DNA from 4 places in the Marinomonas dokdonensis genome. Region 1 is predicted to be linked to each of the others. Evidence: predicted binding sites of a transcription regulator. Region 1 holds the regulator's gene; each other region holds the start of a gene.
The links. The regulator sigma-54, encoded in region 1, starts transcription at its own class of promoters, with help from an activator protein. The targets are predictions, from matches to a motif close to TGGCACNNNNNTTGCTNT.

Region 1 (3,126 bases):
TGGTAGATGTTGGAGTAAATCGGCGAGGTCATCACTTTCAAAGTGTTCAGAGACAGCCACTAAGCGCTCTGTATCCATCTCTTTTAGGAATTGGACACCTATGTCTTCGCTTAGGTATTGAAGGACGTCACCTTCGTTTTCGGAATCGATAAGCTCCCATAGGAGTTTACGTTCTTTTGGTGGGGAGGATTCTAAAAGGCGAGCAACGTCCTGTGCGGGTAGGGCCCCGTTCAGAAGGTAACGTATTTGCATGGTGGCACCGGACTCAAGAGAGTCCGAAACCGTTTGCAGATGAGTTAACATGGATTGCTCAGACATGAGTCTACTCGTCTTCGTCAAAACGATTATTGATTAATTCAATAACGCTTTTTAAGGCTTCAGCTTCGTCTTCACCGTTGGTCTTAATCTTGATCTGAGTGCCCTTACTGGCCGCTAGCATCATCATGGCCATAATGCTTTTGCCGTCTACATTGCGGCCATCTTTTTCAATCGTGATGTCGCATGAAAATCTAGACGTTGTTTCAATAAGCTTGCCGGCGGCACGAGCATGCAAGCCTAACTTATTTATAATGGTAACTGTCTCTTCAAGCATGGCTGTTCCTTATAATAAAGAGTGGAACGTGTTGAACAATTCTTCGTCAGTCTTCGCCGCTCTAAGTTTGTCTAGGGTTTCTGAAGATTGCGCCATTTCGGCAATTTTCGCCAGCGTTGATAAATGCTGGTCACATTCATGTGGCGGTACAATTAAGGCAAAAATCAAATCCACAGGCTTTCTATCGATGGAGTCAAAATCAATCGCTTCGTTGAGGGACAAGACGACAACTGCCGTATGGTTAGCTGACTCAAGACGACAATGAGGAATGGCGATACCGTTACCAACCCCTGTACTGCCTAGTTTTTCACGCCCTAAAAGAGCATCGTAAACAGCGCTGTTTTCACAGTGTAAGCGGTCCGAAACAATGCTGGCTAGGTTCTCTAAAACTCTTTTTTTACTCACTATGTCTTGTTTGGCAAAACACAACTCAGTTTTTAGTAGTGATTTCAATGGCATGATAAAGGTCACATCCGTCTTAAATCAGTCGTTTTCGTTCATTGGAAGGAGGGATGTTCATCGCCTCTCGGTATTTGGCGACAGTCCTTCGCGCTACTTGAATGCCTTGGTCCGCTAGCGTTGTCGCCAGCTTATTGTCACTCAGTGGTTTCTTAGGTGGCTCTTCCGCCACCAATTTCTTGATCATGGCTCGGATGGCGGTTGAAGAGCACTCACCACCTGAGGCTGTATTTACATGGCTGGAGAAAAAGTATTTAAGCTCAAAAATACCTTTTGGCGTGTGCATGTATTTCTGCGTTGTCACACGGGAAATGGTTGATTCATGCATGCCGACTTCTTCTGCAACATCATGCAATACCATAGGTTTCATGGCTTCTTCGCCAAGCTCAAAAAAGTCAATTTGGCGGTTTACAATACAGCTGGCTACTTTTAACAAAGTTTCATTACGGCTTTGTAAACTTTTTATGAACCATTTTGCTTCTTGCAAAGAGGTCTTAATGTAGGTGGCATCTTCCGTGTTGACGGCTGTGCTCGCCATGGCTGAATAAGTTTCATTGATTTTGACGGGTGGCAGGGCGTCGTTATTGAGCTCCACTTGCCAAACATCATTCACCTTTTTCACCGAAACATCAGGAATAACATAATCGGTATCGCCATGATCAATAACAGAGCCAGGTCTTGGATTAAGCTGTTGAATTAAATCAATGACCTCTTTTAAAGCGGCTTCCTTGAGCTTGGTTTTACGGATTAACTGCGTAAAGTCGCGGTTGCCTAATAGAGGTAAGTAATTATCAATTAGATTGTGAGTATTTTTATAAAGAGGGTGATTCTGGAAAGCTTCCAGTTGTACTAATAAACAGTCTCTTAAATCAATTGAACACACACCAACCGGATCAAAGCGCTGAAGTCTGTGCTGCACGGCAATGACTTCATCAAACTCTAGGTCCTCAAGCTCTTGGCTTAGAGATTGCCAAATGTCGTCCGGTGTAATGCTCAGATAACCATCAGATTTAACACATTCAATAATGGCGTAAGCGATTTCAATGTCCCGGTCAGACATGTGGGTTAGATTAAGCTGCCAAATGAGATGGTCTTGAATGCTTTCATCAGGAGCATTGCGGCTTTCAAAATCTGTGTCGCCACCTTCGTAGCCACTCTGTTCGCCTATTGATGCCGAGTTCTGATAGGTGTCATCCCAATTACTATCAATAGACAGCTCTTCAGGAATGCTATCCGTCCATTCAGATTCAATGCGAGCTTCTTCAGCTTCGATAACAGGGTTTTCTGATTCGGTTTTTTTATCCGTTTTTTCTTCGCTGCTTGTTGTAGTTTGGACGATAGGGCTTTCATCGTCGTCAATTTCAAGCAGGGGATTGGATTCAAGAAATTCATGGATCTCTTGCTTCAAATCTAAAGTAGAGAGTTGCAACAGGCGTATGGCTTGTTGTAACTGAGGTGTCATGGTCAGTTGTTGACCGATTTTAAGCTGTAAAGACTGCTTCATAAAGCAACTCTTTCTAAATAGGTGAATTGGAACGAGTTATGCATACTACTCTCTTTGAACAATAATGATAAGGGGGTTATAGGCGGAAATCGTCGCCTAGATATACCTTTTTCACCTGTTCATTATTGATAACGGTTTCCGCGTCGCCAGAAGCAATGATATGACCATTGCCGACTATGTAGGCTTTATCACAGATGTCTAGGGTTTCTCGTACGTTATGGTCGGTGATTAAAACACCTATGCCACTGTCTTGCAGATGCTTGATGATGAGCTTGATGTCGCCCACCGAAATCGGGTCTACACCCGCGAAAGGTTCATCTAATAAAATGAACTTTGGATTCATTGCCAGAGCGCGAGCAATTTCTACGCGGCGTCTTTCGCCACCGGAAAGGGCCATGCCGAGGTTCTTGCGAATGTGAGTAACATGAAACTCTTCAAGCAAACTTTCAAGCTTTTCTGCTTGCTGAGCTTTGTTTAGCTCCTTGCGAGTCTCCAAAATAGCGGAAATATTGTCTTCTACAGACATTTTACGAAAGATGGAGGCTTCTTGGGGTAAGTAGCCAATGCCTTT
Region 2 (3,126 bases), on a different contig from region 1:
TCCGTCATTTTGGGCATAATACTGGGCAATCGAGAAGCCAACATTGTCTTGCCTGTTCCAGCAGGCCCAACAAACAAAAGGTTGTGACCACCCGCTGCCGCGACTTCCAATGCTCGACGAGCCTGATATTGGCCTTTCACGTCCTGCATGTCTTTGTGAAGCGCCCCCTCTAAGACATCATTGCTAGACTCGCACATAGGCAGATTGGCTTGTTTTAATAAATGGGCGGTCACTTGGGTCAAGTGGGAAGCGTGAAGCGCATCACTGTCTACCAGTGCGGCTTCTCTTTGATTACCACTGGGTAAAATTAATTGTCGTCTAGATTGATGGCTGGCAATGGCCGAAGGCAGTAGCCCCGACACACCACGAATATCCCCAGATAAAGCCAGCTCACCAATAAACTCGAAGGCTCTTAGGTTAATATCACCCAGCTGACCTGAGGCCGCTAAAATACTGATCGCAATAGCAAGGTCGTAGCGGCCACCTTCTTTGGGAAGGTCTGCAGGGGCAAGGTTTATCGTGACCCGCTGGGTAGGAAATTCGAAATGACTATTAATGATGGCGCTGCGCACGCGATCTTTCGATTCTCGTACCGCAGCTTCAGGCAACCCCACTATGTTTAGTGCTGGAAGGCCATTTGAAATGTGGGTTTCTACTGTAACAAGCGGGGCAACAACACCCACTCTTGCTCGACTATATAAGATCGCTAAGCCCATGATCACTCCTTGATCAGAGAGATAAAGACCTTAGTATAGTCAGCCTAACAGGATTTATTTATCCAATTCACTCAAACGTGCTTCAAGCGCTACTAGACGCTCACGGTACTTTTTCAACATGGCTGCCTGCACTTCAAACTCTTCGCGGGTAACCAAATCCATTTTTGATAAGGTGTTTTGCGCCACTTGATGCAATTGCGCTTGTATCTCTTCTTTAGGCAATTTACCCAAGGTATCAGCCGCTTGCTCCAACCCCGTGCCGAGCTGTTTAATAAATTGATCTATCATCTGGCATAGCTCCCCAACTTTATCTTTTAAAAAGGCAGCTTATTGAAGCTGCCTAACCTTTTCTCACGCTAGTATAAGAGCCTAAATCCTTGCTGTCTCGGGGAATATTCTATCAGTGGTTTTTCCGCTGCACTAAATAGGACCTCAAGACTGAACAAGAATTTTCCATCGCATCAAAAATGTGCAAAAAAACATTTCACTTAAGCCCCTAAAGACTAACTCACCCACCATAGAGCACAATAAAAAAGTCAATTAAGGATAAAAAATACCAATATTAATCAATTACTTACATATTAACATTACAAAAAATTGACAGTATCGCTCCAAATGAGTGCGCAATATTAGCCATTCACCCCAAGATGCCGCACTAAATAAAGACAATCGCACTATTTATTCATTCGTCCCACAGCAAACACGCAGAATGCCTAGTGTTCAAAGATATGGCACGCATATTGAATAAAGGATTCTACCTGCAATACATAAGACATAACGAAAACTAGACTGACTTTAACAGGAGACAGTGGGTATGAAACTTATAACAGCCATCATCAAGCCATTTAAACTCGATGATGTTCGAGAAGCACTTTCTGAGATCGGTGTACAAGGTATTACCGTTACGGAAGTTAAAGGTTTCGGACGTCAGAAAGGCCACACAGAACTATACCGCGGTGCGGAATACGTTGTGGATTTCTTACCTAAAGTAAAAATCGAACTAGCCATTGCAGACGACATGAGCGATCAAGTGGTTGAGGCTATTACTAGTGCCGCAAACACAGGCAAAATTGGCGACGGTAAAATCTTTATCGTTAACCTTGAACAGGCGGTTCGTATTCGTACCGGCGAAACAGGTGTAGAAGCCGTTTAATAACGACTCGAATCTTACAAGCCTTTAGGGGGGCAAAACATGCAAGATCAAATTTTTCACTTACAATATGCCATGGACACATTCTACTTCCTAGTATGTGGCGCACTGGTTATGTGGATGGCAGCCGGCTTCGCAATGCTAGAAGCAGGTCTTGTTCGTTCTAAGAACACAACTGAAATCCTAACGAAAAACGTCGCTTTGTTCGCGATTTCCTGCATCATGTACCTAGTATGTGGTTACTCAATTATGTACGGCGGCACTTGGTTCCTAACAGGTATTCAAGATGTTGACGTTGCTTCTACTCTAGGTGATTTCGCTGGCCGTGAAGACGGTTTCGAAGGCGGATCTATCTACTCTGGCGCTTCTGACTTCTTCTTCCAAGTAGTATTCGTTGCGACAGCTATGTCTATCGTATCTGGTGCTGTTGCTGAGCGTATGAAGCTTTGGGCTTTCCTAGCATTCGCTGTTGTAATGACTGGTGTTATCTACCCACTAGAAGGTTCTTGGACTTGGGGTGGCGCGGATGTATTCGGTATGTTCAACCTAGGCGACCTTGGTTTCTCTGACTTCGCAGGTTCTGGTATCGTTCACATGGCCGGTGCTGCTGCAGCCCTTGCTGGTGTACTTGTACTAGGCGCTCGTAAAGGCAAATACGGTCCTAACGGTGAAGTACGTGCGATTCCTGGTGCTAACCTACCACTTGCTACACTAGGTACATTCATCCTTTGGATGGGCTGGTTCGGCTTTAACGGTGGTTCTGTATTGAAACTTGGCGATATCGCTAACGCGAACTCTGTTGCTATGGTTTTCCTAAACACTAACGCTGCGGCAGCAGGTGGTGCAATTGCAGCACTTATCCTAGCACGCATCTTGTTTGGTAAAGCTGACTTAACAATGCTGTTGAACGGTGCACTTGCTGGTCTTGTTGCTATCACAGCTGAGCCTTCTACTCCGACTGCACTAGGTGCAACACTAATCGGTGCTGTAGGTGGTCTAATCGTAGTTATCTCTATCTTGACTCTTGATAAACTGAAAATCGATGATCCAGTGGGCGCTATCTCTGTTCACGGTGTTGTTGGTCTTTGGGGTCTTCTAGCAGTTCCTCTAACAAACGATGGTGCTTCTTTCTCTGGCCAAATCGCCGGTGCAATCACTATCTTTGTATGGGTATTCGCTGCCAGCCTTGTGACTTGGTTGATCATTAAAGCCATCATGGGTGTACGTGTATCTGAAGAAGAAGAGTACGAAGGTGTTGAT
Region 3 (3,126 bases), on a different contig from region 1:
CGACCAGAGAACATTGGCTTTATTAAGCCTGGCTTAAGTGCCGTGGTCAAACTGACGGCCTATGACTTCGCTATTTTTGGTGGCTTACAAGCAAACGTCGAAAACATCAGTGCCGATACCATTATCGATGAAGAAGGGAATAGCTTCTATCTTATCCGTGTTAGAACTGATAAAAACTACTTAGGAACTCAAGAGGCGCCGTTGCCAATCATTCCAGGGATGCAAGCAAGCGTTGACGTTATCACGGGTAAGAAAACATTATTGGATTACTTGTTAAAGCCAATTTTGAAAGCAAAGCAGAACGCATTACGTGAGCGATAATTTACAAAAATAAAAATGTTGTGTCGATTTGTAACAAATGTTAACACTGAAGCAAAGTGCTCTAGGTAAACTGTTATTAAAAGCTTGATATAGGCGTATTGATTTTGAAAATTTTGTGTTGGAATACAAATGAAGCGGTATGGAATCATTGGAATCAAGTAACACGTTCTGATTTAACATTAGTACGTGCAAAAAACCTATCTGAAACCTACCAATTGTTAAAAAATGCAGCAGAAGATTTTGCATACTGTTTCATCTATCTGGAAGATGAGAATTTTTCGGAGCAGGTTGAGCAGGTGGTAACTTTACACAGCCAGTACCCTGAGAATAAGGTGATTGTTTTTCCTAATAAAGCCAGTCAAGCGGCAGCATTAAGATTATTGTCTGTGGGCATTAATGGTCAATGTCAGCCGTTCATTGGTCGTCAGCAGCTTGAGTTAGTTTTAAGCGTGGTTGACTCAGGGGAGATTTGGGGTGGCAAGGCGTTTATTGAAAATTTGATTAAACAAACGGCTGCTGTGCTTGAAACCGAAGTGCGTGATGTTGAGCTGGACGACCTTTCTGAGCGTGAAAATAAAGTTGCTCACTTGGTTGCTCAAGGTTTGTCGAATAAAGAAGTGGCTAATAATATGAATGTCACAGAACGGACAGTTAAAGCGCATTTAACGGCTATCTTTAAGAAAACTTCGGCCAAAGACAGATTATCTCTAGCCATGTTGGTGCAAAAGTCTCATAAGGTGCACTAATCTGGTGTTTGTTGGTTTTGTTCTTGCTCTGCTTCAGGGCAATTTTCTCCCTTAATGAATGGGTTATTTAGAAGAGATAGATAACCCATTGATATTATTGTCTTTATCTTTATTCCTCTGTTTTAAAAAATTGCTTGTTTGTGGCGCATTTGTTGCATTTCTCTTGATGATATTTTGCTTTAAGAGAATGTAGTATGTCTGTACAGGCAGAAAATGAATTGACCGTAATGCTGGTGGATAATGAACCCGCCAGAGCTGCGATAGTCGAACAGGCCATGCGCGATAACGGTTATCGTGTAATTAAGCGTCTGTCTTCGGCGCGAAACCTTACTCAAGCTGTTAATGAGTCCCAACCCGATATGGTGATCATTGACATCGAGTCCCCTGATCGCGACATGTTGGAAAATATGTCGCGCCTCACCAAAGACAACCCTCGTCCAATCGTAATGTTTGCTGAAGAAGATGACTCACGCCATGTTGAAGCCGCCATTCGAGCAGGGGTTAGTGCTTATGTGGTTGATGGTGTGCAAAGTGGCAGTGTGAAAGCCCTGTTGCAGGTTGCAATTGCTCGCTTTAGAGAATTCCAAGCGTTGAGATCTGAGCTTGAATCCGTAAAAAGCCAGTTAGAGGATCGCAAACTCATTGAGAAAGCTAAGGGGTTGATTATGAAACATCAAGGCTGTGACGAGCCTGCGGCCTACCAAGCCTTAAGAAAGCTGGCAATGGACCGCAGTCAACGAATGACGGATGTCGCTCGTAACATTATTTCGGTCATGGAGTTGATGGGAGGGGACAGTAAAAATGTTTAATGATGAAAAAGATCAGAATGCTGACTCTCAAGTCCGCATAGGTTTTATACCGCTAATTGATTGCGCGCCTTTTGTGATCGCCAAAGAAAAAGGTTTCTACGAGCAAGAAGGGCTGGATGTGGTGCTATCCAAAGAGGCTTCTTGGGCAAGTATTCGCGATAAAGTGGCGTTCAACTTGTTGGATGGTGCTCACATGCTGGCCTCACTGCCCATTGCAGCAAGCCTTGGAGCGGGTACGGTAAAATCCCCCATTCAGACCAGCTTTATCGTAAGTCATAATGGTAATGGCATAACCATAGGTAACCATCTATACGAAAGCTTGGCAGAAATCGCCGCTGATCCTAATGAAATTCGTAATGGGCAAGCTCTTAAGCAATATATAACTGCACGGGGTACAGACAAAGCCCCTCTTAGATTTGCCATGGTTTACCCTTACTCTTCTCATAATTATCAGTTACGTGATTGGCTGCACAGTGCGGGCATTGATTCGGATCGCGATGTACAGATCATTGTTTGTTCTCCAACACAGATGATCGACTACCTGAAGCAGGGTGAGATTGATGGTTATTGTGTTGGCGAGCCATGGAACAGTTTAGCGGTGGAGCAGGGCGTCGGTCATATGCTGGTAACGGGCTATGAAATTTGGGGCAGCACGCCAGAGAAAGTTTTTGGGGTGAACTCTAAATGGGTAGACAGCCACCCGCAACAGCACCTAGCTATGATACGGGCGTTGAACGCTGCTTGTGCTTGGGTCGATGATGGGGCGAACCAGACAGAGCTTCTAAATATCTTAAGTCGCTCCGAATACCTTAACTGTACCGTAGAGCAACTGGTTTACGGTTTTGATAGTGTTAAGCCAAAAGGTCAGTTTGACTGGCCGATGGAAGCCTACCAGCGTTTTTCGGGCAATGATATTAACCGACCTTTACCTAATTATGCTTTGTGGATTATGGGGCAGATGTATCGCTGGCAGCAACTAGGCAATATGTCCTCACTGAATGAATTTGTTAATCAAGTGTACCGTCAGGATTTGTATTTTGAAGCGTTAGGTTTGCCCATTCCTGAGCCTCAAGTCCCTCTTTTAAGCAAAGAGCAAGAGAATGAGTGGCTTGATCTGGTGGCAAAAGGTGAGGTGTCTTTGCATGAACAGGGAATTTTAAAAGGTTTTGTCTTTTAGGGTGCATAATCGTGCACAGGTCGCCATCTTATAGGGCGATTCCGTGCTCTGAAAAAGTACTTTGCATTTGTTT
Region 4 (3,126 bases), on a different contig from region 1:
GGTAATCCACCAAAAAAGCGAGGCAAGTAATCCAAGCCACATAGGGCAAGATAACGTCCATGGCTAAATAACGGCGTACCAGAAAGATTCGATAACCCAGACCATCCGTTGAAGCGATCGCTTCAGCGGCGATCAAAAACAACCAGCCAGCGCCTAACGACAAGCGCACCGCATCAATCAGTTTTGGCATAATCTGCGGCAAGATAACGCGAATAAGAATTTGGCTGGTATTGGCTCCCAAGGTTTGTGCTTTTACTAATTGCTCACTGGGAATTTCTTGCGTACGGCGCTGAATGTCACGAGCAATGAAAGGCGCAATGCCGATGGCGATTAAGGCGATTTTTGACACTTCACCTAGGCCCACTACGATAAACAAGATAGGTAATAGCGCCAAAGGTGGTACCAATGAAATCACGGTTAGCAAAGGCGAAAAAGCAGCAGATATAAAGGGCAAGGACCCAGTCAAGACACCAACTAATAGCCCGATACTACCAGCGATAAGGACCCCAAAAGCTAACCGTGACAAACTGCTTAGAGTGTCTTGCCAAAATAAGTATTCCCCTGTTCGACGGCTTGGCTCGAATGCCATGCGCATCATGGATTCACCCATGTGGCTAAAGGATGGTAGTAATTTATCACTCGGGTTAATCGCTAAACGGGCATCAGAGCCTATCATGTAAACCAAGATCAATAAGGCGAAAGGTAATAGGCCAAGCAAGATAGTATTACTTCTATTTGGCTTATAGTTTATGAATTTTTTCATAATGACACTCCAGATAGTGGCCTTCGTGTCAGAAGGCCACGATTAAGCTATAAGGTTATAGAGTGCCGTCAGCCGCCATTTGCATGTAGCTTGGATCAAAGCGGAATTTAATATTGCTGGTATTACCGTAAACACCGGCTGGCATTTCGATACCGATCGCACCTGCATCAGGTGCACCGTCTCCTAATAAGCCATGCTCAAACGAGAACTCAGCAACATTCTTCATAGTGGTTAACAAGTCTTGGCTATTAGTAAGATCTAGCGCGGATTTTGGAGTGTAGAACATATTAGTGCTGGCCAGCTGAGCATCGTAACCTGCTAGGTCAGTTTCAGACGCTTCTGCCATTGCCGTGCGTGCATCAATACCAGCCTGGTCATCACCATCCATCAAGCCCATGATTTCATACCAAGCACCAACAAGAGCTTTACCCAATTTTGGGTTAGCATTTAAAGTGTCAGTATTGACCACGAGAAGGTCGATGATTTCGCCTGGAATTTGTGAAGAGTCGAATACACTGTGGCTATTCGGCATTGCCAGAATTTCACTGACTAGAGGGTTCCATGTGACAACTGAGCTAACATCATCCGTGCCATAGATAGACACCATGTCTGCATCAGATGTATTAATAACTTTCACATCGGCTTCACTTAAACCCACGCTGTTTAGAGCACGGGCAAGCAAATAATGAGAGACACTAAGTTCAACGAGATTAACGTCTTGCCCTTCAATATCAGCCAGCTTGTCTGTGCCCTTTAAGATAACGGCGTCATTACCGTTAGAAAAGTCACCAACAATAAGTGCGGTGCTATCCACGCCACCCGCGGCAGGAATCGTCAGTGCATCCATGTTAGTCATGGTACATGCATCAAACTGGCCTGCGGTATATTGGTTAATGGATTCAACGTAATCGTTAATTTGCACAACATTAATATCAATCTCGTATTTATCGCCCCATCTTTTAACGATGCCTTCTTGATCGGCATACGCCCAAGGCATCCAGCCCACATATATAGACCAGCAAATATCGAAGCTATCCCTTGCTGACGCATTGAAGGACATAAGCAGAGAAAACAGCAGAACGGTTACTTTTCTAGGAAATTTTTTCATGGAAGCTACCTTTTCAGTTTGTTTAATTACACATGGAGTACCCTTGGCAAAATCGCCATGCGGTCTCCCGGGCTTTTATCCCGCCGTGTAACCTCAAACTTCAAGGTCGAAAGCTCTCGGACCAGACACCAAATAATCTATTTGATCGGAACCCTAGCTTTCTATTGGTAAACTAGATTGTGATGTTCGACTTGACAAGGGTACGAACACAACAAGATATTAGCAGAGTTCGTGCCAAAATAATAAAATCCATATATTTCAATCGATTAACAAAAACAAAACCTAAAAATCATAAATTTAAATTATATTTAATATAAATTGTTCGCACCATTTCTGTTCCTCTTGCACCAAGTTGCGACAAGAAAATTACATAATTTAAACTCGACAAGCGTAACTAGCGACAAAAAAAATTTAGGGATTAGAGCGAAAGAATAGTTTGGGATACTAAAAAAGTAGGTACTAGGCTAACCGAAATTCGCCTTTCCGTTACCACAAATTCGAAGTACTGCTGCTGGCAATTTGATAAGCCCAATCCGAAACAGCAAGTGACTTTTCGACATCACATTCGACATATCGAGAAAGCTCTTCAGAGATCACCTTGGCGTGCTGACCTAGATTACTCTCTTCCCATTTGTATTTGTGTGGGTAGCTGGCAAGGTAATCTCGCTTGCTGTTATTACAAGCCCGATCAGCCAGTACAAAGTTATGGCCTAGGTCAAAGGCATATTTCGCAAAAGGAATGAAATGATCCACTTCAGCATCGTGCTTGAGTTTTTTGCCACAGTAGAAACATGTGTTTTGCTGCAGCTCTTGCAGTAATGATTTTGCGTAACCTAGTGCTTTACGGTCTTGCCCAAATAAAAACTCGGGCAAATTTGCTTGAGCCCCCACCAATTGCTGATTGTGCTTAAAAGAGCTTATTTTATCGATCCATGCAGCACGTGCCAGATAGGTAATGAGGTGATAGAACTCCCGAAAGTAACCCGCTATCCCCGCATTTAGTTGAATATGCTTTTGCCCTTTATCATGAGGATATAAAAAGCACTCTTCTTTTTTCGCGAGGATTTGCAAACGCCATAGGGGGCCATTTTTGAGGGCTGTTTTGGCAACACTGTGAACCGATTTGTAATAAGGGCTTTTGTATAACTGGTTAATATTGTAAATGCCCGTTTGCTGGACTTTTTGCACGGCGGCAATTATGGCGATTTGCTTTTGTGAGTCATTGTTCTGATGAAGCAAGCGTTGCTCTGATTGG

Region 2: glnK (P-II family nitrogen regulator) is a predicted target of sigma-54. The motif match lies at 1,446-1,463, and genes of this name have one in related genera.
Region 3: ACUM5Y_RS06155 (ANTAR domain-containing response regulator) is a predicted target of sigma-54. The motif match lies at 1,209-1,226, and genes of this name have one in related genera.
Region 4: ACUM5Y_RS07310 (putative urea ABC transporter substrate-binding protein) is a predicted target of sigma-54. The motif match lies at 2,091-2,108, and genes of this name have one in related genera.

What each region holds. Positions count from the first base shown of each region.
Region 1 is NZ_JBRAND010000004.1:52,192-55,317, forward strand. It holds gene mgtE (magnesium transporter) at 1-318, opposite strand, end outside; gene ACUM5Y_RS10995 (HPr family phosphocarrier protein) at 323-592, opposite strand; gene ACUM5Y_RS11000 (PTS sugar transporter subunit IIA) at 602-1,051, opposite strand; gene ACUM5Y_RS11005 (RNA polymerase factor sigma-54) at 1,071-2,555, opposite strand; gene lptB (LPS export ABC transporter ATP-binding protein) at 2,632-3,126, opposite strand, start outside.
Region 2 is NZ_JBRAND010000003.1:501,929-505,054, reverse strand. It holds gene ACUM5Y_RS10170 (YifB family Mg chelatase-like AAA ATPase) at 1-716, opposite strand, end outside; gene ACUM5Y_RS10165 (accessory factor UbiK family protein) at 771-1,004, opposite strand; gene glnK (P-II family nitrogen regulator) at 1,531-1,869, shown strand; gene amtB (ammonium transporter AmtB) at 1,909-3,126, shown strand, end outside.
Region 3 is NZ_JBRAND010000002.1:357,959-361,084, forward strand. It holds gene ACUM5Y_RS06145 (HlyD family type I secretion periplasmic adaptor subunit) at 1-321, shown strand, start outside; gene ACUM5Y_RS06150 (response regulator transcription factor) at 426-1,067, shown strand; gene ACUM5Y_RS06155 (ANTAR domain-containing response regulator) at 1,262-1,876, shown strand; gene ACUM5Y_RS06160 (CmpA/NrtA family ABC transporter substrate-binding protein) at 1,869-3,053, shown strand.
Region 4 is NZ_JBRAND010000002.1:592,936-596,061, reverse strand. It holds gene ACUM5Y_RS07315 (ABC transporter permease) at 1-763, opposite strand, end outside; gene ACUM5Y_RS07310 (putative urea ABC transporter substrate-binding protein) at 819-1,871, opposite strand; guanidine-I (ykkC/yxkD leader) riboswitch at 1,934-2,039, opposite strand; gene ACUM5Y_RS07305 (HNH endonuclease) at 2,358-3,126, opposite strand, start outside.